Regions from separate parts of the Brevibacterium sp. NPDC049920 genome, predicted to be linked through region 1. Evidence: predicted binding sites of a transcription regulator. Region 1 holds the regulator's gene; the other holds the start of a gene.
What was found. Region 1 encodes LexA, which represses DNA repair genes until DNA is damaged. Its sites were predicted from a motif close to TCGAACANNTGTTCGA; they were not measured.

Region 1 (11,964 bases):
CACCCGTTCATCGTACTACGCCCGGTGCCGGACTGCACAATCGAGCCCCGCCGCGGGTGCCGCACAGCCTCTCCCGCGCCCGGGACGGCGCCACGGTGTTGCCGAGCCGACCCCTCCTCGGGTGTGGGTGGACGGCGGACCGCGCCCGGGGCGGGGCGCCGCCGTGCCGGAGCAGGGCCCAGGATATGGGATGCTGGGGGGATGACCGAACCGCACACGAATCCCCCACTCGACCCCGCCTCGGACGCGGACGCCCAGGCCGTCCGGGACATCGCCGAGGTGCCGGCCGTCGAGATCATCTCCGCGGCCGCCGTCCACCTCATGAGCGCCGCCGCCGTCAAGTGCGGTCTCGCCGAGGACACCGACGCGCAGAGCGCCGCCGAGCTCACCGACCTCGACGAGGCGCGCAAGCTCATCACCGCCCTCGCCGGACTCGTCACTGCCGGCGCCACAGAGATCGGCGACCACCACGCCCGGCCGCTGCGCGACGGGCTGCGCAGCCTGCAGCTCGCGTTCCGCGAGGCCTCGTCGATCCCCGACGCCCCCGGCCAGGGGCCCGGAGAGAAGTTCACCGGCCCGGTCCGCTGACCCGCCCGGGCCCCGCTCACCGATCCCTCCCCGCAGAACTGCGCGGTATCCGGATCCGGTCGCGCAATTGCGCGCTCGGTTTCGGATACCGCGCAGTTCGCGGCTGTGCCCCGCTCAGTCGAAATAGCTCGGGACGTCGATCGCGCCGCCGCCGGCCGTGAAGTCCCGCTCGACGGCCGCGGCGAGCGCGTCGTCGCACAGGTAGTCGAGGGCGGTGGCGGCCAGCCCGTAGGCCCCGTCGACCACCGCGGCATCGGCCCGCGGGGACGCGGCGGCATCGGCGAAGGCGCGGGTGTGCCAGGCGACGTCGGCGTCCGCGATCGCGATCGTCGGGTGGATCCCCGGCATCCGCCAGCTCACGTTCCCGAAGTCCGTCGAGGCCGCGAGCGTGTCCGGCACGATCCCGGCCGGCACGGGCTGCCGTCCGCGCTCCTGCTCGTGGACGGCCCAGCGCGCGGCGAGCTCGCCGCTGGCCCGCACCGGCAGGCTCGGCGGATTGGCGTCCCAGCCGACCTCGACCCCGCAGCCCGTCATGAGCGCCGCGCCGCGGGCGATGTCCTCGACCCGGGCGGAGAGCTCGCGCAGGGTCTGCGGGTACGCGGAGCGGACGTACACGCTCACCCGTGCCGACTCGGTGATGATCGACGGCCGGTCCCCGCCGTCCGGGATCGAGGCGTGGACGCGGTCGACGGGGAGCATCTGCTGGCGCAGCAGTCCGATCCCCTGGTACATGAGCGCGGCCGCGTCGAGCGCGTTGCGCCCCATGAACGGCTGCGCCGAGGCATGCGCGGCGATCCCGCGGAACGTGACGTCGAGCGTGCGCCGTCCGAGCCAGGTCTGCTCCGCGGCATCGGTGCCCGAGGGATGGAGCATGAGCGCGGCGTCGATGCCGGCGAAGGCCCCGTGGCGGGCCATGATCTCCTTGCCGGTGCGCCCCTCCTCCGCCGGCGTGCCGAGGAGCACGACCCGTCCGGGCAGCGGCGTGGCGGGGTCGGTGCCGCGCATGACGTCGACGACGGCGAGGAAGGCGCCCACGGCCGAGGCGGCGATGACGTTGTGGCCGCAGGCATGGCCGATGCCGGGCAGCGCATCGTACTCGGCGAGCAAGGCGACGGTCCGACCGGTGTCCGCGCTCCCCCAGCCCGCCTCGAGCGCGGTGTCGAGGCCGTGCACCCCGATCTCCGCACTCACCCCGGCACCGGCGAGGACGCCCTCGAGGAGGCGCACCGAGCGATGCTCCTCGAAGGCCACCTCGGCGGTGCGGTGGACAGCATGGGAGAGCGCGACGAGGCGCTCCCGCCGACCCTCGAGCGCGGCGCGGAGGCGGTGGAGGACGGAGACCGGCGCCCCGGTGTGCACCGAGTGGGGCGGACCCGCCGCCCGGGCCCGCGCCTCGGTCTCGGCCCGCATCGCATCGAGGTAGAGCGTGCTCGGACGGGTGGGCTCGGCTCGATCACTCATGCTCGCCACCCTATCGGCCGGGTGAGCGACTCCACAGTCGTTTTCTTGAGCAGTTCCAGAAAAGGGCATAGAGTGGTGGACGTGACGACATCGAGTGCCTCCGAGCTGATCCGGGCTGCCGGGCTGCGGGTGACCGCGCCCCGCCAGGCCGTGCTCGAGGTGCTCCGCACCTCCTCCGGTCATCCCGACGTGGAGGAGATCACCGCCGCCGCCCGCACGCGGATCGGCAGGGTCTCGCATCAGACCGTCTACGACGTGCTCGCAGCCTTCGAGCGCGCCGACCTGGTCCGGTGCATCGACCCCACCGGCTCCGCCGCGGCCCGGTACGAGTTCCAGCGGCACGACAACCACCATCATCTGGTCTGCCGGTCCTGCCGGGAGATCGTCGATGTGCCGTGCAGCGGGGACGATGTGCCGTGCATGCACCCCCCGGAGTCCCACGGCTTCGCCGTGGAGCTCGCGGAGGTCGTGTACTGGGGGCAGTGCGCCCGGTGTCGCGACGCCCAGGAGGATCCATCACGATCCGCAACGGTCTCCCTTTAAGGAGGAACAATGGCCGAGAACTACACGACCAACGATTTCGGAATCCCCGTCGGCAGCGATGAGCACTCGCTCACCGTCGGCCCCAACGGCCCGATCCTGCTCCAGGACCACTACCTCATCGAGAAGATGGCCCACTTCAACCGCGAGCGCGTGCCCGAGCGCGTGGTGCACGCCAAGGGCGGCGGCGCGTTCGGCACCTTCACGGTGACCCAGGACGTCTCGAAGTACACCCGGGCCGCGGTGTTCCAGCCGAAGACGAAGACCGAGACCCTCACCCGGTTCTCCACCGTCGCCGGCGAGCAGGGCTCCCCCGACACCTGGCGCGATCCGCGCGGCTTCGCGGTGAAGATGTACACCACCGAGGGCAACCTCGACATCGTGGGCAACAACACCCCGGTGTTCTTCGTCCGCGACACCATCCAGTTCCAGGACTTCATCCACTCGCAGAAGCGCCGCAGCGACTCGGGTCTGCGCGACCACAACATGCAGTGGGACTTCTGGACGCAGGTGCCGGCTTCGGCCCACCAGGTCACCTACCTCATGGGCGACCGCGGCATCCCGCGGTCGTGGCGCGAGCAGAACGGCTACGGCTCGCACACCTTCCAGTGGGTCAACGCCGCCGGCGAGCGCTTCTGGGTCAAGTACCACTGGATCTCCAACCAGAAGCAGGAGTTCATCGAGAAGCACGGTCACGAGGGCTTCTCCGCCGAGGAGGCCGATCAGATGGCCGGCATCGACGCGGATTTCCACCGTCGTGACCTGTTCGACGCGATCGAGGCGGGCAACTTCCCGTCCTGGACCCTCAAGGTGCAGATCATGCCCTACGAGGACGCCAAGGACTACCGGATCAACCCCTTCGACGTGACGAAGATCTGGCCGCACGCGGACTACCCGCTGCACGAGGTCGGCGTCATGGAGCTCAACCGGAACCCGGAGGACTTCCACTCCGAGATCGAGCAGGCGGCCTTCGCCCCGTCGAACCTCGTGCCCGGCACCGGCCTGTCCCCCGACAAGATGCTCATGGGCCGGATCTTCTCCTACGCCGACACCCACCGCTACCGGATCGGCCCGAACTACGCGCAGCTGCCGGTCAACCGCCCGAAGAACGCGGTGAAGAACAGCTACTCTCAGGCCGGTCCGATGTCCTTCGAGAACTACCCGAAGGACCAGCCGACCTACGCGCCGAACAGCTACGGCGGCCCGCACGCCGATGCCTCGCGGACCACGGAGAACAACCTCGTGTCCGTCGAGGGCGATGTCCTGCGCTCGGCCCCGACCCTGCGCAAGGACGACGGCGACTTCAACCAGGCCGGCGATCTCGTGCGCAAGGTCCTCGACGACGCCGGCCGCGACCGCCTGGTCGGCAACATCGCAGGGCACCTGCTCAACGGGGTGTCCGAGCCGATCCTCGTCAAGGCGTTCGACTACTGGAAGAACGTCGATGCGGACCTCGGCGCACGCGTGGAGAACGTCGTGCGCGGCGCCCAGAAGGAGGGCGCCGGCACCGCCGCGACGGAGAACAAGCCGAGCTGATCGCAGGGATCAGCTGAGCGCACTGCGCAGCTGAGCTCCCGGCCCTGCGCCTGCGAGCCGAGCTGCACGCGACGGGCCCCGGACCTCTGGTCCGGGGCCCGTTGACGTGTCCGGGTCTTGCGCCTCCCCCATCGCAGGCAGCCGCGGGCGTGGCAGGACTGCGGGCGGGTGACAGCCACTGCGGCCGGGCCGCGGGCGGGTCTCAGCCGCGGGCGGGGTCGATGGAGATCACCATCGAGTCGACGCGCTCGACGAACTCCGCGTCCGCGCTCAGCGCCTGACGCAGGGCGGCGGTCTCACCCGGCTCCGGGAGCCGGTCGACGCCGAGGACGAGGGCGAGCTCGGGACCTGCGAGATGCACGGACCGGCCGGCCGGGGCGAGTCCCACCCGGGCGATCCAGTCGAACTGCCCGGCGATCCGACCGGCGGCCCGGGCGACCTCGCCGTCGGCCCACGCCGGCGTCCACGGCTGGTCCTGGACGAAGGCCCACAGCGCGGTGCGACGGAGCAGGAACGGGTGGGCCGACCCGGCGTCGATGACGACGAGCTGCGCGCCCTCCTCGATCGCGGCGACGCACAGGCGCTCGGCCTCGATGGGCACCGGCCTGGCCGCGGTGCCCCAGGCGGTGAGCGCGGGGATGTCGGAGAAGCACGGGGTGCACTCCCGGCCGTCGTCGGCGGCGAGGCGCACCATCGCCATCTCCGAGGAGTTGTCGTGGACGAGGCCGCGCTCATCGGTCGTGTGCTCGACGGCGGTGGGCAGGACCGGGGCGTAGACCCGGGCACCGCGCAGGGCCGTGAGCACACCGCGGTGGGCGGCCGGGTCGAAGGGTGCGGCGGTCACCGCATCGAGCGCGGCGGTGAGCCGCGGCTCGGCCAGCCCTGTGTCCCCGGAGAAGGGATTGGGCTTGAGGTCCCTGCCCGCCCACGGTACCCCGGCCGAGTCAGCAGTGTTCCCGGCGGTCATGCCGGTGAGGTGGGCGGGCAGGTCCCGGCTCCCCGGGGTCCCGGGAGTGTCCTCGGTCATCGGTGCGACGGCCTCAGCGGCCGGCGACGTCGAGCGCCTCGGCGAGCGTGAACCGGCCGGCGTAGAGCGCCTTGCCGACGATCGCGGCCTCGACGCCCTCCGGCACGAGCGTGCGCAGCGCGGCGATGTCGTCGAGGCTCGACACTCCCCCGGAGGCGACGATCGGGCGGTCCGTCCGCGCGCACAGGGTGCGCAGCAGGTCGAGGTTGGGGCCCTGCAGGGTGCCGTCCTTGCGCACATCGGTGACGACGTAGCGGGCGCAGCCGGCGGCCTCGAGCTCGGCGAGGACGTCGTAGAGGTCCCCGCCGTCCTCGGTCCAGCCGCGGGCGGCGAGGGTGGTGCCGCGGACGTCGAGGCCGATCGCGATCCGGTCGCCGTAGTCGCGGATGACCTCGGCGGTCCAGGCCGGGTTCTCCAGCGCCGCGGTGCCGATGTTCACCCGCTCCGCACCGGTGTCGAGGGCGCGCTCGAGGCTCTCCGTGTCGCGGATGCCGCCGGAGATCTCGACCTTGATCGACAGCGCCTTGGTGACCTGGGTGAGCAGTGCGTAGTTCGAGCCGCGGCCGAACGCGGCATCGAGGTCGACGAGGTGGATCCATTCCGCCCCGGCGTCCTCGAACTGCTGCGCGGCCTCGACGGGCGAGCCGTAGTCGGTCTCGGAGCCCGCCTCGCCCTGGACCAGCCGCACGGCCTTGCCGTCGGCCACGTCGACGGCCGGCAGCAGGGTGAGCGCGGGTTCTGTCACGAGTTCAGTCATCGTCTCTTCCTTCATCGGTTCTCAGTCGAGGGTCTTCACCCAGTTGGCGAGCAGCTGCGCGCCGGCGTCCCCGGACTTCTCGGGGTGGAACTGCGTGGCCCAGGTGGCCCCGTCCTCCACGGCTGCGACGAACGGCTCGCCGTGGACGGTCGTGGTGGTGCGCACTCCTGCCGGCGCGGTGTGCGCGGCGTAGGAGTGCACGAAGTAGAAGCGCTCGTCGCCGATCCCGGCGAACATCGCGCTGTCGGCCGGCGGGGCGACGGTGTCCCAGCCCATGTGCGGGATCACCGGGGCGTGGAGGCGGGTCACCTCGCCGGCCCACAGGCCGATGCCGGCGCTGGTGACCCCGTGCTCGGAGCCGGAGGCGAACAGCACCTGGAGGCCGACGCAGATCCCGAGGAGCGGTCGGCCGGCGGCGTGCCGCTCGCGGATGACGTCGACGGCACCGCCGGCACGCAGGCCGTCCATGACCGAGGCGAACGCCCCGACCCCGGGTACGACGAGGCCGGCGGCAGCGGCGGCGCGCTGCGGGTCGGAGGTGAGCTCGACGCGCGCACCGGTGCGCTCGAGCGCCCGCACGGCCGAGCGGATGTTCCCCGAGCCGTAGTCGAGGACCGCGACCGGGGCGCTCATGCGGTGCGTCCGGCGAGCAGGGAGCGGAGGCGGAGCGCGGCGAGGACGAGCACGACGAGGCCGAGTCCGGCGGCGACCCAGGCCGCTGCCATCCCGCTCAGCGCGGCGATGACGCCGACGACGATCGCGATCACGGCGAGGAGCGCGACGATGCCCCACAGGATCGCGGTGCGGGCGAGTGCCGCACGGGCCGGGGTCATGGTCGCCGCGCTCGCCTGGAGCTTCGTCATCGAACCGGTGTCGATCCATCCGTCGATGTCCTGCGGGGCGAGGGTCTCGAGGAGGAGCTGTTCGAGCTCGGAGGGCAGGTTGGTGAGGGCGAGCCCGGCGGGGACGTCGGCCTCCCGGGTGCCGCGCCGGTAGTGCGCGGCGTCGATCTGCTCGTCGTTGCGGACGAGGAGGAGCACCTCGTGCTGTCCGGTGAGCTTCGAGAGCTGTGCGGCCGCGGCGTTGCCCTCGGCGATGTCGGTGCCGGAGAGCACGAGCGCGGAGAAGTCTCCGATCGGCGCGACCTCGCCGGGGATGTCGGAGAGCACGCACGCCGCGGCGAGCTGATCCGGCCGGCCGAAGGGGGTGACGATGACGGTGCGGCTCACAGTGCTCCCTTGGTGCTCGGGATCCCGGTGACGCGCGGGTCGGGCTCGACCGCGGCGCGCAGCGCCCGGGCGAAGGCCTTGAACTGGGCCTCGGCGATGTGGTGGGGGTCGCGGCCGGCGAGCAGCGAGAGGTGGACGGTGAAGCCGGCGTTGAAGGCGAGCGACTCGAGCGCGTGGGCGACCATCGAGCCGGTGAAGTGACCGCCGATGAGGTGGTACTGCTGGCCCTCGGGCTCGCCGCTGTGCACGAAGTACGGGCGGCCGGAGACGTCGACGACGCACCGGGCGAGCGATTCGTCCAGCGGCACGAGCGCGTCGCCGTAGCGGCGGATCCCGGCCTTGTCGCCGAGCGCTTCGCGCAGGACCTGGCCGATGACGATCGCGGTGTCCTCGACGGTGTGGTGGACGTCGATGTGGACATCGCCCTCGGCCTTCACGTTGAGGTCGATGAGCGAGTGCTTCGACAGGGCGGTGAGCATGTGGTCGTAGAACGGCACTCCCGTGGAGATGTCCGAGGCACCGGTGCCGTCGAGGTCGACGCGCACGGTGACGTCGGATTCGCTCGTCGCACGGTGTGCCGAGGCCTGGCGTTCGGTCATGCGGGGTCCTGGTCCTTTGCTGTCCGGGGGGCGGCGCCGGCGGGCGGGCCGGCGGGGATCTGGGCGGGGGCGGCGAGGTGCTCCGGGGTGCTCTCGAGCACCCGGCGCACGGCGTCGATGAAGGCGTCCGTCTCCTCGGCGGTGCCGGCGTTGACGCGCAGGTGACCGGGGATCCCGGTGTCGCGGACGAGGACGCCGGCGTCGAGGAGGTCCTGCCACAGGGCGTGGGGCTCGGCGATGCCGCCGAACAGGAGGAAGTTCGAGTCGCTCGGCACCACGGTGAAGCCGGCGTCGAGCAGGGCGGCGGCCATGCGCTCGCGCTGCTCGACGAGCGCGTCGACGGTGGCGAGCAGTGCGGGGGCGTGGGCGAGCGCGGCGCAGGCGGCGGCCTGGGTCAGCGCGGACAGGTGGTAGGGCAGCCGCACGAGGCGCAGCGCGTCGATCACGGCCGGGTGTGCGACTGCGTACCCGAGGCGCACGCCCGCGAAGGCGAAGGCCTTGCTCATCGTGCGCGACACGATGAGCCGGGGGTGGTCCGGGAGGAGCGTGAGCGCGGTGCGGAATCCGGGTCGCGCGAATTCGGCATAGGCCTCGTCGACGATGACGATGCCGGTGCTCGCGGCGAGCACGGCTTCGACGACGGCGAGGTCGAGACCGTTGCCGGTGGGGTTGTTCGGGGTGCAGAGGAACACGACGTCAGGCCGGTGCTCGCGCACGGCGGCCACCGCGGACTCGACGCTGATCCCGAAGTCCGCCTCGCGGTCGACGGCGATCCACGCGGCGCCGGTCGACGCGGTGATCAGCGGATGCATCGAGTAGCTCGGGGTGAAGCCGAGCGCGGTGCGGCCCGGACCGCCGAAGGCCAGGAGGATATGGGCAAGGACCTCGTTCGATCCGTTCGCCGCCCAGATCTGCGCCGGGTCGATGCGCCCGGTGCCGGTGCTCTCGGTGGCACTGCGCTCGGAGTCGGTGCGCTCGGGCGCGGCGGTTCCGGCGGCAGGGCCTCCCTGACGCTCGAGCACCCCGTCGAGGTAGTGGGCGAGCGCGGAGCGCAGGCGGTCGAACTCGCGGTCGGGGTAGCGGTTGAGGTCGTGGAGCACCGCGGAGAGCTCGTGCTCGAGCGCGCTCACGACCTCCGCGGGGACGGGATGGGAATTCTCGTTGACGTTGAGCCGGACGGGGACGTCGAGCTGCGGGGCGCCGTACGGGGACCGGCCGCGCAGGTCGTCCCGGAGCGGGAGATCATCGAGAGTCGTCACCGCAGAAGTCTATCGTCCGGGGACGGCGAGCTCCTGCCCGGGGTGGACCACCTGACGGTCGAGTCCGTTGACCTCGACGATGTCGAGGACGACGTCACGGGTGTCCTGGCCGCCGGAGACCGATTGTGCGATCGACCACAGCGAGTCGCCCTCCTCGACGACGACGGTGTCGAAGCCCGCACCGGCCGGGGCGCCGGCGGCGGACCCGGCGGAGGCCTGGGCCCCGGAGCTCAGCGCGATGACGATCCCGATGACGAGCGCGCACAGGGCCAGACCGAGGGTGCGGGCCAGGCGCAGGGCGCGGCGACCGCGCGGGGTGAGCACGGTGGCGGCCGCGGGTGCGGGTGCGGTGTTTGCAGACATGGGGTGTCCTCCTCTTCATCGATCCCGAGGCCGGCCGGTGCGCCGAACTGATGATGCGCGGCGGCTGCGGCCCGGGGATTCGAACTCATGTACTATTGAACACGACAATCGAACGGATGTCCACTATCTCTCGAACACGTGTGTGAAAATGGATTCGAACGACGTCGCGATCGGCTATGTTCGAAGTGTTGCACCGGGCGCGGACACGGCCTCGCGGTCGGGACCGGAGCCCACGGCGCACCGGTCGTGCAGCACGGTGAGAGGAACGGGAAGGGAAGAGGAATGAGCCCCCAATCACGACGCCCCAGAGGACGCCCGCGCAATGACGCCGTCGTCGACGAGATCGAGGACTTCCGCGCCACCCAGGCCGATATCGTCGAGCTCCCCGAGGGCTCCGCCGCAGCCGGGGACCAGCGCCTCACCCCGCGCCAGCGGCTCGTCCTCGAGACGATCGAGTCGGCCGTGTACACCAACGGCTACCCGCCGAGCATGCGCGAGATCGGCAAGGCCGCCGGTCTGGCGTCCCTGTCGAGCGTCGCCCACCAGCTCTCCCAGCTCGAGCGCCTCGGCTACCTGCGCCGCGATCCCAAGCGCCCCCGTGCAATCGAGATCGTCAACCCGGCCGAGGAGGCCCCGCCGGCCGCCGAACCCGGTTCGGCGAACACGGCGATGGTGCCGGTGCTCGGGCGGATCGCCGCCGGCGGCCCGATCACCGCGGAGCAGGCGGTCGAGGACGTCTTCGCCCTGCCCACCCAGGTCGTCGGCTCCGGTGACCTCTTCCTCCTCCAGGTCGCCGGCGACTCGATGATCGACGCCGCGATCTGCGACGGCGACTGGGTGGTCGTGCGGCGCCAGCAGTCGGCGGAGAACGGCGAGATCGTCGCGGCACTCCTCGACGACGAGGCCACGGTCAAGACGCTCAAGCGCAGCGGCGGCAAGCAGTGGCTGCTGCCGCAGAACCCGATCTACGACCCGATCGACGGCGACCACGCCACGATCATGGGCATCGTCACCGCGGTCATCCGGCGGGTCTGAGGCCTGCTGGACACCGACCGCACAGCGCGTCCGCAGCGTCACGAGGGCGGAGCACCGATCGGTGCTCCGCCCTCGTTGTGCCCGGCCGCGCCCCACCCAGACTTCGTCTGATCCCGCCCTCGTCGTACCCCGGCGGTCGGCCTCAGTCCTGCTCGGCGAGGCGGGAGAGGGCGGAGCGCACGGCCGCGCCGTCCTCGGTGCGCCACATCGGAGGCAGCGAATCGGCGAGGAAGCCTCCGTAACGCGCGGTGCGCAGCCGGGAGTCGAGCACGGCGACCACGCCGCGGTCGTCGGTGGTGCGGATGAGCCGGCCGACCCCCTGCGCGAGCCGGAGCGCGGCGTGGGTGGCGCTGACCGTCATGAAGCCGTTGGCGCGGTTCCGCTCGGCGGCCTGCGTGCGCGCACGGGTGAGGGGGTCGTCGGGGCGCGGAAACGGGATCCGGTCGATGACGACGAGCCGGCACGTGCGGCCCGGCACGTCGACCCCCTGCCACAGCGACATCGTGCCGAACAGCGAGGTGTCGTCCTCCGCGGAGAACCGGGCGACGAGCGCGGCGAGCGACTCCTCCCCCTGGAGCAGCACCGGCGTGTCGAGCGTCTCGCGCAGGGCCGTCGCGGCCTGCTCGGCGGCGAAGCGGGAGGAGAACAGTCCGAGCGCACCGCCGCGCGAGGCGGTGACGAGCTCGCGCAGCTCGGCGATCATCTCCTCGTTGAGCCCGCTGCGCGCCGGTCGGGGCAGCCCGGAGGCGACGTAGAGGATCGCCTGCTTGGGATAGTCGAACGGGGAGCCGACATCGATCGCGTCGTACCGGGGCGCCTCGGGACCGGCGAGGCCGAGCGAGGCGGCCACGGGCTCGAACCGGCCGCCGAGTGCCAGGGTCGCCGAGGTGGCGACGACGGTGGACTCGGCGAAGATCCCGTTGCGCATGGTGCCGGCGACGCTGAGCGGAGCGACGACGAGGGAGACGGTCTCCGTCTCCCGGAAGGTCGAGCGGGTGACCCAGGTGACGTCGTTGTCGGCGAGCTCGCTCATCCGCTCGGCGAGCTCGAACACCTCCTGGAGGCGGGCCCGGGCCATCTGCAGGCCGGCGTCGGCCTCCTTGGACTCGGTGCCGCGACCGGCCTCGGCGAGGATCTGCCGGGCTGCGTCGCGGACGGCGATGACGGCGGTGGTGAGCGCTTCGGGCCAGACCTGGAGCAGCCCCTCGGTGGTCGCCTGGAGCGCCTTGTCGAAGGCGGAGGCGGCGGTCTCGAGGAGCCCGATCACCCCGTCCTGCACGGCGGTGTTCTTCCGCGCGGCCTGCGCGGCGGCGTGGAGCATGGCGACGGTGAGCGAACCGGAGAGCGCGTTCGTCACCCGGTCGCGCAGCTCGTGGGCCTCGTCGATGACGACGGCGTCGTGCTCGGGCAGCACCGCGTGGTCCCCGAAGGCGTCGATCGCGAGCAGCGCATGGTTGGTGACGACGAGGTCGGCTGCGGCCGCGGCGATCTTCGCCCGCTCCGCGTAGCACTCCTCGAACACCGGGCACTTCGAGCCGAGGCAGTCGAAGGCGTTGACCGACACCTGGGC
Region 2 (11,964 bases), on a different contig from region 1:
CGAGGTCCATGCCGGGGTGGGCCGCGCTCGGCTGCGGGATCGGCGTCCCGGTGCGGTGCGCCTCGGCGAGGGCGGAGGCGAGTGCGGAGCGCTGGGTGTCCTCGAGCATGGTGTCCTCCTGGCGGGCGGCTCCCGGCGGGTCTGTTCCGGCAGGAGCCGGTGGGGGCTGAGGTCAGTCGGCGCCGAGCGCGTCGAGCGCGGCCCGCACCTGGGGGACGGTGAGCTGGCCGGGTGCGGAGATCTCGCCGACGGCGGCGAAGGTGGCCGCGGAGCCGAACTCGCTGCCGACGAGGCGGGTGGCCTTGCCGAGCTCGCCCATGGAGATCGCGACGACCGGGATCGGCAGGGTGGCCTGGGCGCGCTCGCCGACGCTGAGCACCTCGAGCACGTCGGTGCGGTGCTCGGGCATGACGGCGATCTTCGCGACGTCCGCACCGGCCCGGTGCATCTTCGTCATGAGGCTCATGAGGTGCTCGGCCGGAGGGGTGTGCTCGAAGTCGTGGAAGGACGCCAGCACGGACACCCCGGCGTCGTGGGCGCGGCCGATGAGCGACTCGGCGGTGTGCCGCTGGAACTCGATGTCGACTGCGGCGGGGGCGAGCTCGATGAAGGTGCTCACGAGCCCGGCGTAGGCGTCGTCCGTGAGCGGGGCGAAGCCGCCCTCGCCCCGGGTGCGGACGGTGACGAGGACGGGCTGGTCGGCGGCCGCGCGCAGTGCCTCCCAGCCCTCGCGCACGATGCCGCGGATCCCTTCGAGCTCGTGGGTCTCGAGCGGGTGGTCGGCGCCGCGGAGGACGTCGAGGGCGTCGACGCGCCATTCGATGACGTCGACGCCCTCGGCGCACCGGGCCGCCTGCTCGCCGAGCGCGGACGGGGTGGGTGCGGTGAGCGGGACGATGACGGCGGGAAAGGCATCCGCGGGCGCGAAGGGCAAGGGCTTCATGCGTCCCACTGTAGTCCGCCCGCGCGGCGTCTCATCCCTCGAACAGGCGGCTGCCGATGTAGTCGCCGTCCGCGATTCCCGGCGGGATCGCCCACACCGTCGAACCGATCGGGGTGGTCCACTGGTTGAGCAGGTCCATGCCGCCGAGCCGGCGCTGGATGGGGAGGAACTGGCGTCCGATGTCCGCCTGGTACGAGGCGAACATCAGTCCGGCCGTGCTCACCCGGCGGGACCCCGACGGGCCGGTGCCTGCCGTGGAGGCCTCGGGCACCCCGTGGTAGTTGTACACCCGCCGGAAGATCTGCTCCTCCGGCTTCGCCTCGTTCCGGGACCGCGCCACGTGGCTCGCCGGCGAGATCCTCGTGAGCCCGCGGGCGTCCACCGCGGTGAGGTCCGGGACATCGTGCTCGTCCGTGCCGGTGAGCGGCGCGCCGGAGGCGAGGTCCCGGCCGACGGCGAACTCACGTGCCGGCCGGTCCGCCTCGTCCCAGGTCTCCATGTCCATCGCGATGTCGCGCAGCACGAGGGTGGTGCCGCCCTCGCGCAGCCAGGCGGGATGATCCGCGCCGAGGTCGAGAGGCGGCTCGCCGCGGGCGGAGAACACCGGATCCGCCCGGCCGGTGCTCTCTCCCCAGACGAGGCGGGCGAAGTCCTCGGAACCGGGGCCCGGATTGGCGGTCCCGTCGACCTGGCCGAACATGTTGCGCTGCGTGGTGCCGGTCGGATCGGACCCGTAGGCACGGCGGAACGCGGTGCGCGACCAGGCGACCGCGGCGAACGCGCGCGCGTCCTTGAGCAGCATCCGTGCGGCGTGCGCGACGGCGAGCGCATCGTCGCCGCAGATCTGCAGGAGCAGGTCGCCGCGGCTGCGCTCCGGTTCGAGACGGTCGATCGTGAACTCCTCGAGGGGTCGCAGCCAGTCGGGGACGTGGCGGCGGCCGGCGAGCGCGACGAGTCGCTCGCCGAATCCGAACGTCACGGTGAGCCTGGCCGGCTGCGGCGTGAGCTCGGGCTCGGGGTCGGCGAGCGGGGCGCGGCCCTGGGTGAGGGCCGCGGCGTCGTCGGTGAGCAGCCGCAGCATGCTCACCGCTCGGCGCGCGGTCGTCTCCTCCTCGAGATCGATGCCGATGAAGAGGGCGTGGGCCTGCGGAATCGTCTCGACCCCGGCCTGGTGGCGGGCGTGGAAGGGCTCGAGGCGGGCTCCGTTGAGGCCGGAGGTGTCGGGCAGCGCGGCGGGTGCCGGTGCCGGGTCCCGCGGTGCGAGGAGACCGGCGCCGACCCCGGCGCCGACACCGAGGACCGAGGCGCCGAGGACGTGGCGGCGACGGATGTCCATGGGTTCAGCTCCTGGAGGTGTGTGGTGGTGGATGGGCAGCGCATCGGAGTGGGCAGTGCGCTGGAGTAGGCGGAGATGGTGGGCAGTGCGTCGGGGTGGGTGGAGACGGGACCGGGGCGGAGCCGGCCCAGCACCGGTGAGGAACCGGTCCCAGGAGGAGCGGGTCGAGGTGCTCCGCGGCCCGGGCACCTCGCGCCCGGGCCGCGGTGCACCCTCGGCCGGTCAGTGGCCGTGGTCCTGCACGTACTCCTCCTGGGCGCCGGTGAACTCCTTGGCGACGACCGTCGTCTCGACCTCGCCGCCGGCGGTGAGCAGGGTGATCGTCACCTCGTCGCCGGGGAGGATCGGCTCCTGCAGGTCCATGAGCATGACGTGGTCGCCGCCGGGCTCCAGGGAGAGGGAGCCGCCGGCGGGAACGAGGAACCCGCCCTCCTTCTCCTGCATCATCGTGCTCCCTCCGTCGTCGCTCGCGGTCTCGTGGAGCTCGGCGGATCCGGCGGCCGCGCTCTCGGCCCCGGTGATCCGGAGTTCGGAATCGGTGGGGTTGCGCAGGGTGCCGAAGGCACCGGTCATCCCCTCCTCGGCGGCCTTGACCCAGCCGTCCTCCCAGACGAGGGGCGCTGCGTCGGAGGCCTCGGCAGCGGCATCTCCGGTCTCGGAGCCGCCGGGGTCCGCTGCGGCCCCCGCAGTCGGATCCGCAGCGCCGGATTCGGACGGGCCGGGTGCGGAGCTCCCTGTCGGACCGCAGGCGGCGAGGCCCAAGCTCAGGCCGATCGCGGTCGCGGTGAGGAGCGCTCGGCCGAGCCCTGGAGCGACTGCTCGCGAGGTGGCCCGGGTCGTGGTGGTCGGTGCTGTAGCGGCCAGTGCTGTTCTGGCCGGTGCTGTGGTGGTCGGTGTCTTCACGGTGTGTCCTACTGGGGGTGATCGGTCGAGCCGCTCGGCACCGGGGACAGGAGTCGGCACCGCCGCGCTCCGCCGTGGTGCCGCGCCGGCAGCCGCAAGGCCGGTCGGCCGGTTGGGCAGACGGGCGGACCGGCGGGAAGGCCGGCGAACCGTCGTCGAGCGCGCGATCAGTTGGGCCGGGGCCATGGGCTGGGCCGGCGATTGCGCCGAATGCTGGACCGACGGTCCATCACGGCCGGCGGGCCGCCGCGGGGGCGGGTCAGCGGGAGCGTGCGTGCACCTCGGCGTCGGAGCGATCGACCGATCGGTGGATGGGATGAAGCACCCGAGCGGGTGCGCTGTGCCGGACGACGGCGGCGTCAGGCAGGGAGCGCCGACGGGGGCCCCCGGCGGAACTGCGCGCCGAGGACCGCCGTGGAGACCCGCATGACCAGCGGGGACCGCGGAATGCGGGGCGCACGGCGCTGCGCGGGCCGGGCACGCGGAGCGAGGAGGAGTGCGAGCGGGGCGAGGAACTCGTCGAACAGTGCGAGCAGCATCCCCTCGCCGTGCCGCAGGAAGGCGACGGTGAGGACGGTGGCGCACAGGTGGGCAAGCAGCATCGCCGAACCGGTCCCGGCGCCCGCCGTGTGGGCGGCGTGGGCCGCGCTGTCCGCGGTGCCGAGCACGAGCAGTTCCGCACCCGAGTGCATGCTGCGCACCTCGATCGGGCCTGCGGAGAACACGGTCATGGTGCCGTGGAGGAGCACCTGGGCGAGCGCGACGACGGCGGTCAGGGAGAGGACGCCGAGGCGCCGGCGGGCGAGCATCGCCCCCACCCACAGGGTGAGGACGAAGGCGACGACGACGGCGAGCACGGATCCGGCTCCCCCGGCCCCTGCATGGAAGACGAGGGCGGTGAGCGTCGCGCCGGAGGCGGCGGCCAGTGATCGCCACAGGCGCACGTGCCCGGACATCCGATCGCCTCCTCCTGGCTGTCGCCGTTCCTGCGGGCCGCGGTGGCGAGCGAACGACAGCGCCACCGGGTCGGCGCCATTCTACCAAGCGTAGAAGTGCCTGATCCCGACGGGAGGAGCACGTGCGGATGCACAGCCGGGGAACCGGCCTCGCGCCACGGCAGTCGGGGGGCGACTCCCCAGGTCAGAGGCTCGGGATTGTGATCGCGCGGGCCGTTTCCGACCGGCCGGGAGTAACGATCCCGTAACTCCCCACTGGCGAGCATCGTCCCAGGTGAGAAGGTAATAAGTGGCCAGATTCGCACCTCGGCCACGGGATGGGACCGCTCGCTGAGACAGTCCTGACGACGCCGGTCGATATGGTCGATGAGTCAGAGGTGGAGCACACCCGGGGTCCCCACGCGCTTCTCGCACCGTCTTCCGCGGTCGTCCGCGACGCCCAGCGCAGCACCGAGCGGCCCCGCAGCCGGCACCGGCGAGCTCGCTCCACTGCACGCACCGACAGGAAGGACTCGTCCTCGTGACAGCTGTCCGCGCCTCCCACGTCTACAAGGTTTTCGGCCGCAACGGGAAAGAGGTCGTCCAGGGCCTCAAGGCCGGTAAGACCCGGGACGAGCTCAAGAGGCTCGGCACCGCGGCCGTCATCGACGCGAGCTTCGAGGTCGAGAAGGGCGAGAGCTTCGTCGTCATGGGCCTCTCCGGCTCCGGCAAGTCGACTCTCATCCGGATGATCAACGGCCTGTGGGCCCCCACCGCCGGCACCGTGGAGGTCGCCGGTCAGGACATCTCACGGATGAGCTCCGGCCAGCTGCGCAAGCTCCGCAGCGACAACATCGCAATGGTGTTCCAACACTTCGCGCTCCTGCCCCACCGCACGGTGCGGGAGAACGCGGCATACGCGCTCGAGATCAAGCAGGTCTCGAAGACGCACCGGCTCGAGCGCGCCGACCACTGGCTCCAGGTCGTCGGGCTCGGCGGCTGGGGCGACAAGTATCCCGGCCAGCTCTCCGGCGGCATGCAGCAGCGCGTCGGCCTGGCGCGCGCGCTCGCCGCGGAGACCGACATCCTCCTCATGGACGAGGCGTTCTCCGCACTCGACCCGCTCATCCGGCGCGAGATGCAGGACCAGCTCGTCGAGCTCCAGTCGACCCTCAACAAGACGATCATCTTCATCACCCACGACCTCAACGAGGCGATGTACCTGGGCGACCGGATCGCGGTCATGCGCGACGGCCGCATCGTGCAGATCGGCACGGCCGAGGACATCCTCACCGACCCGACCGATGAGTACGTCGCGAGCTTCGTCCAGGACGTCGACCGCACCCGTGTGCTCACCGCCTCGTCGATCATGCAGAGGCCGACCGCGGTCATCACCGACACCGCCGGGCCGCGCATGGCGATCCGGATGATGGAGGACGTCAAGACCTCGGGCCTGCTCGTCACCACCCGCGACCGGCGGCTCGTCGGCCAGATCAGCGACCGGGCCGCCGTCAACGCCTCGCGCGAGGGCGCCAAGGACCTCCGCAGCGTCATCACCACGGAGAACGTCCTCACTGTGCGACCCGAGACCCCGATGTCGGAGCTGTTCGCCCAGAGCTCCTCCTCCCCCGTGCCGCTGGCCGTGGTCGACGAACAGGACCGTCTCATCGGCGTCGTCCCGCGCATCGCGCTGCTCAACTCGATGGCGAGCGTCAGCCCGTCGACCGGCGAACTGCCGATCACCCGGCTGTCCGACAGCGACACCGGCCAGCAGGCGGAGGCTGATGAGGTGGTCGCGAGTCGGCCGACCGCCGGCGATCCCGCCGGTGCTTCCGCGGTCGGCGGCGCATCCGCAGTCGACTATGCATCCGACTCCGCCCCAGAGGGCGTCTCGGGCGAGGGGCCGAACGACATCGACGATGCCGGACGACCGGGAGCGGCCTCACCGATCGGCGGCACCGCCCCCTTCGTCTTCACTCCCCCGGAGTCGGCCGGCGCGTCCGCATTCGGCGGCGAGTCTCCCGAAGCGGAGCCCCCGACCGGCCCCGATGCCCCCGCACCCACCGACGAGAAGGGAGTCTGAGCCATGGAGTTCGATTTCTTCAACCCGCGCATCCCGTTCGGTCAGTGGATCGAGAGCTTCATCGATTGGTCCACCGAGACCTTCAGCCTCCTGCTGAGCCTCCTCTCCACCGTGCTCGGCGGTCTCTACGACTTCTTCTTCTGGGCGCTGAGCTCGCCGGTGTACCTCATCATGATCGTCGTCCTCGCCGCACTGGCCTGGCTCGCGAGCGGCTGGAAGCTCGCCGTCTTCACCCTCGTCGGCTTCTATCTGATCCGCGCGCTCGACCAGTGGACCAACTCGATGTCGACGCTCGCTCTCGTCATCGTCGCCGTCCTCATCGCAGTCGCGATCTCGATCCCGCTCGGCATCCTCGCCGCCAAGTCGGACATCGTCTCGACGATCCTCAAGCCGGTCCTCGACTTCATGCAGTCGATGCCGGCACTCGCCTACCTCGTGCCGATCATCGTGATCTTCGGCATCGGCCAGGTCCCGGGAGCGATCGCCACGATCATCTTCGCGCTGCCCCCGGGAGTGCGCCTCACCGAGCTGGCGATCCGCCAGGTCGATCCCGAGGTCGTCGAGGCCGGACAGGCGTTCGGCGCCTCGGACGGGCACATCCTCTCCCGGATCCAGCTGCCCCTGGCGATGCCGACGATCATGGCGGGCATCAATCAGGTGATCATGCTCGCCCTGTCGATGGTCGTCCTCGCCGGCATGGCCGGAGCGCAGGGCCTCGGCGGTGCGGTGATCTCCTCGATCAGCTCGCTCAACATCGCTCTCGGTGTCGAGGCCGGGCTCGCCGTCGTCATCATCGCCGTCTACCTCGACCGTGTCACCGCCGCGCTCGGCAACCGCTCCGCCCTCGAGCGGGCTCGATCCGCATGACTCGACCCGGGCACGGGCGCCGACCCCGGTGCTCGCTGCGCGGCTCTTCAGCCCCATCGCACTGACCATCTTCCGATACCAGCATCTGATCCACCGAGGAGGAACCATGAAACTCACCACGATGTCCAAGGTCGGCGGCGTCCTCGCCGCCTCCGTGCTCGCACTCACCGCCTGCGGCGTCTCGAACGAGGGCGGAAATTCCGGAGGAGGCGGAGACGAGACCGCCGCCGGCGGCGGCTCCGAGGTCGACTGGTCCGACTGCACTCCGGGTGAGGAGTCCGCGGACACCAGCTCGATGGAAGCCGATTCGGACACCGACATCACCATCGGCGCCTTCGACGGCTGGGACGAGTCCTTCGCCGCGGCCCACCTCTACAAGTACCTCCTCGAACAGGACGGCTACACCGCCGACGTCCAGTCGTTCCAGGCCGGGCCGGGCTACACCGGCCTCGCCGAGGGCGACATCGACGTCATCCTCGACGGCTGGCTGCCCCTGACCCACGCCGACTACCTCGAGCAGTACGGCGAGGACATCGAGGCGCACGGGTGCTGGTACGACAACGCCAAGCTCACGCTCGCCGTGAACGAGGACTCGCCGGCCCAGTCGATCGCCGACCTCGCGGAGATGGGCGACGAGTACGGCAACCGGATCGTCGGCATCGAGGCGGGCGCAGGCCTGACGAAGACCACCGAGGAGTCCGCCATCCCGACGTACGGCCTCGAGGACTACGAGTTCATCGTGTCGTCGACCCCGGCGATGCTCTCGGAGCTCAAGAAGGCGACCGACAGCGGGGACAACATCCTCGTCACCCTGTGGCGTCCGCACTGGGCCTACGACGCCTTCCCGGTCCGTGACCTCGAAGATCCCGAGGGTGCGATGGGCGAGGCCGAGCTCATCTACAACTTCACCCGCTCCGGATTCAGCGACGACCACCCGAAGGCCGGTCAGCTGCTGAAGAACCTCGTCATCGACGACGAAGCCCTCTCCAGCCTCGAGAACGTCATGTTCTCCGAGGAGAACTACAACGGTGAGGACCTCGACGGTGCCGTGGAGGAGTGGGCCGGCGACAACGCCGAGTTCTTCGAGAACTGGAAGTCGGGCTCGATGGCCGGCTGATCCCGACCCGACCGACGAGGAACGGCCCTGCAGCGTCACGCTGCAGGGCCGTTCCGTGTGCAGGGCCGTTCCGACAGCTGCTCTCCACAGCATCCGGTGGATGAATCCTGCCGCGCGAAACTCTGTTCGAATATACCCTTGCACTGTTCGATTCCATCGGCTAGCATGATTGTATGATTCGAACACATTATTCATTCGATGACGATTGGATCGGAATGCGTAGAGGAAGCGACGGCGATGCTCACTGTGCATGAGCCCACGGGCTACCGCAGCCGCCACACGCGTCCTTCACCGGCGCTGGTCTCCGAATCGGACCTCAGCGCGATCACCGCAGGCTTTCCCGAGGTCCTCGAATCGATCACCGCCATCACCCGCCTCGCGGCCGACATCCGGGCGCACGCCCGCAGCCTCAGCGCGTCGGACATGCTCGCCGGTCTGCGTGGGATCGAGGACCTGCGTCGCCGCCTCGATGGCCTGTCGGCCGAACTCACCGCCCAGTTCTCCCGTGAATCCGATACCGCTGCCTATGGCGCGCGCAGCACTCGCTCGCTGCTGCGGGAGAAGCTGCGCATCTCCGGCGGGGAGGCGCAGAGGCGGCTGCGACTGTCGGAGGCAGTCGGTTCGCGTACGAGCCTGACCGGGGAGAGCATGGAACCGGAGATGCCCGCACTCGCCGAAGGCATCCACTCCGGCACCTTCTCCGCCTGCCAGGTCACCGGTGCCGCCCGGGTCGCACACGAACTGCCGTCGACGGTGTGGGAAGCCGAAGCTCCGACGATCGACCGGCTGTTCGCCGAGAACCTCAACACGGTGCAGGTCGCCGACATCCCCACCCTCAGCCGACGGGTGCTCGATCGCCTCGATCCGGATGGGGAGATGCCGAGCGAGCGCACGCACCCCGACCGCTACCACGTGACGCTGTCCTCGCGGAAGAACGGCGACTGGTCGCTCACCGGACTGCTCACTCCCGCGACCGGCACCGCCCTGCACGCACTGCTCACCGACCGGTCCGCCGACCGCGCGGACCAGCGCTCAGGGGATCCGCGATCAGGCACGCCAGGATCGATTGACGCGGGCTCCTGCGAAACCTCACCCCCGAGCGGTGGTGACGGAGCCTCACCCCCGAGCGGTGGTGACGGAACGACCGCAGACATCCCTCCGCGCACAGCAGAAGCAGCAGATTCACCCGCCGGATGGAGCTTCCTCACTCCATCGGCCACGGGTGTCACGCGGGACGGAGAGCCGGCCCATCATCATGTGGAGCCTGATCGCCGCCCCGACGGCGTCCGCCGGCACGAGCGCTTCTCACAGCTCATGACCTCCGTCGCCCGTGATCGCACGCAGCACGGCCCCGGGTTCGCTCTCATCGTCAGCGCGACAGCAGAGCAGATGGCCCGGGGCCGCGGAGAGGTCGAGACCCAGGCCGGGACCCCGATCCGGCTCGAGGATCTGCTCGCGCTGTCAGCCGGCGGTCAATTCTTCTACCACTCGACCAAGCCGGGCACCGAGAAGGTCGAGATGCGCACCGAGAACCGCTTCGCGAACAAGAAGCAGATGGTCTGCCTCACCGCACGCGACCACGGGTGCACCTTCCCCGACTGCGACATGCCCGCCGGCTGGTGCGACGCCCACCACATCGTTCCCCACGCCCGCGGAGGGCCGACCGACACCGAGAACCTCACCCTCGTCTGCGCCTTCCACCACCACCAGCACGAGCGATGGGGCTGGGAGGCCGTGATGATCGACGGGCTGCCCGCCTGGCGCCCGCCGGGATATCTCGATGCCTTCCGCGAACCGGTCTTCCACTCCCGCTTCCGCGCTCGGCTCCTCGAGCTCCCCGCCGCACTCGTCAGCACCCCGTCCGGAGCGAACGGCAGAGAGGAAGCACGCCGACGATCATGGGACGACGATGTGCCGCCGTTCTGAGAGCGTGGGGTCGCTCAGCTCTGTGCGCGTGCGGTCCCTCAGATCTGAGAGCGGGTGTCACTCAGTCCTGAGCGCGTGCGGTCGCTCAAGGCGCGGGCCGGTCGCTCAAGGAGACAGAGCGTCACATCCGCAGCCAGACGTCGGCGACGTCCTTGATCATCGCGCCGGACTCCTCGGCGTCGGAGAGCCACTCGACCGGCGTACCGGAAAGATCGCGGGTGCCATCGGCGAGGACGATCACATCGAAGTTGCACGCCAGCGCCGCCATCGCGGTGTGACGGATGGCCTCCTGGACGTCGACGCCGCCGATGATGATCCGGTCGACCGCGAGGTCATGGAGACCCGCCGCCAGATCATCGACACCGTCGAATGCATCGGCGGACTCCGACACCAGGCCCAGGTCGTCCCCGACCTCGAACACCGACTCCGGCAGCTCCGGGGCGCCCGGCGCCACGGGTGCCGACACGAACACCACGACCCCGCCGGTGGCCCGTGCACGGGAGATCAGATCAGCGATGACCTCGGTGATGCCCGTCGCCTCCGCGCGCGTCTCCTCCGTGTTCATCACCATGAGTGCGTCCATGGGATTAGCATGCCATAGTGAGGCATCACCCGATCGGCGCGGACATTCGGCCCCATCCCGGGGCGGCGGACACGCGGATCCACGCTCGACCGAGCGGCACACGAGGAGGCACAGGATGTCCGACCCGAGCGACGAGGCGCCTCCCGGTCCCGGCGGAATGCCGGGCGGCTCCGCGCCGGGTGAGCCACCTCGACGCCCCGACACCGCCTCGACCTCCGGCACCTTCGTCCTCTACACCGACGGCGAGGACTCGACTCACCTCTCCACGATCACCGAGGCCGCCGATGCGCTCGCCGCGGCACCCGCCAACCCCGACGCCCCGCCGTTCCTGTGGATCGACATGCTCCGACCCACCGACGCCGAGCTCGCCGAGCTCGCCGCACGCTTCGACCTCCACCCGCTGGCCGTCGAGGACGCCGTGGAAGCCCATCAGCGCCCCAAGTACGAGCGCTACGGCTCCACCGACTTCATGGTCCTGCGCCCGGCGGCGCCTTGGCCCGGACGCCGACCTGCGCACTCCCCCGTGAACCGGTTCGCCGAGGCGCCCGCTGTCGACTCCGGCCCCGCCGAGCCCCGGTCGTCAGCCGCCCTGACGACCGCGCACGCCGCCCCGCGGGCCCCGCACACCCCGGAGGCCGCGGAAGCCGACGCCGCAGGGCTCGACCGCACAGCCCCGGAGGAGGCCGAGATCACCGAGGTCGTGATCGGCGAGCTCCACATCTTCCTCGGCACCGACTTCATCATCGTCGTCCGGCACACTCCCGCCTTCGACATCGACGCCGTGAGGACCGTGTTCGAGGACGACCCGCGCTTCCTCGACCACGCCCAGTTCTCCGCGCTCTACCGGATCATGGACCGGGTGGTCGACGACTACGACCCTCTGCTCATCTCTCTCGAGGATCGCGCGGACGGTCTCGAGGAGCAGCTCTTCGGCACCGGCCCCATCCCCTCTCAGCAGGTGTACCGGCTGTCCCGCGAGCTCATCGAGCTCGAGCGCGCGGTGAGTCCCCTGTCCCCGCTCATGTCCGCCGTCTCCACCGTCCTCGAGCAACACACCGCTCCTCCGGACCTCGCCCGCGGGCTGCGCGACGTCGCCGACCACGTCCACAGCGCCACCGAGCGCATCGAGCGGCTCCGCCAGCTCCTCCGGGAGATCTTCACGGTCAACTCGACCCTGATCTCCGAGCGCCAGAACGAGGACATGCGCCGCATGAACGAGCTCTCGATCACCCAGAACGAGCACATGAAGAAGATCTCGGCGTGGGCCGGCA

Region 2: a site for LexA is predicted at 8,299-8,314, ahead of AB0I45_RS05540 (HNH endonuclease signature motif containing protein). Genes of this name have one in related genera too.

What each region holds. Positions count from the first base shown of each region.
Region 1 is NZ_JBFAMF010000003.1:250,031-261,994, reverse strand. It holds gene AB0I45_RS04430 (DUF1844 domain-containing protein) at 202-588, shown strand; gene AB0I45_RS04425 (M20 family metallopeptidase) at 703-2,049, opposite strand; gene AB0I45_RS04420 (Fur family transcriptional regulator) at 2,131-2,592, shown strand; gene AB0I45_RS04415 (catalase) at 2,602-4,125, shown strand; gene AB0I45_RS04410 (SseB family protein) at 4,328-5,152, opposite strand; gene priA (bifunctional 1-(5-phosphoribosyl)-5-((5-phosphoribosylamino)methylideneamino)imidazole-4-carboxamide isomerase/phosphoribosylanthranilate isomerase PriA) at 5,166-5,909, opposite strand; gene hisH (imidazole glycerol phosphate synthase subunit HisH) at 5,931-6,542, opposite strand; gene AB0I45_RS04395 (hypothetical protein) at 6,539-7,138, opposite strand; gene hisB (imidazoleglycerol-phosphate dehydratase HisB) at 7,135-7,737, opposite strand; gene AB0I45_RS04385 (histidinol-phosphate transaminase) at 7,734-8,996, opposite strand; gene AB0I45_RS04380 (LysM peptidoglycan-binding domain-containing protein) at 9,006-9,359, opposite strand; gene lexA (transcriptional repressor LexA) at 9,642-10,394, shown strand; gene AB0I45_RS04370 (ATP-dependent DNA helicase) at 10,537-11,964, opposite strand, start outside.
Region 2 is NZ_JBFAMF010000004.1:207,164-219,127, reverse strand. It holds gene AB0I45_RS05580 (hypothetical protein) at 1-109, opposite strand, end outside; gene aroD (type I 3-dehydroquinate dehydratase) at 173-943, opposite strand; gene AB0I45_RS05570 (Dyp-type peroxidase) at 975-2,279, opposite strand; gene AB0I45_RS05565 (copper chaperone PCu(A)C) at 2,502-3,182, opposite strand; gene AB0I45_RS05560 (hypothetical protein) at 3,542-4,138, opposite strand; gene AB0I45_RS05555 (glycine betaine/L-proline ABC transporter ATP-binding protein) at 4,659-6,200, shown strand; gene AB0I45_RS05550 (ABC transporter permease subunit) at 6,204-7,067, shown strand; gene AB0I45_RS05545 (glycine betaine ABC transporter substrate-binding protein) at 7,174-8,184, shown strand; gene AB0I45_RS05540 (HNH endonuclease signature motif containing protein) at 8,422-10,110, shown strand; gene AB0I45_RS05535 (isochorismatase family protein) at 10,232-10,693, opposite strand; gene AB0I45_RS05530 (magnesium and cobalt transport protein CorA) at 10,809-11,964, shown strand, end outside.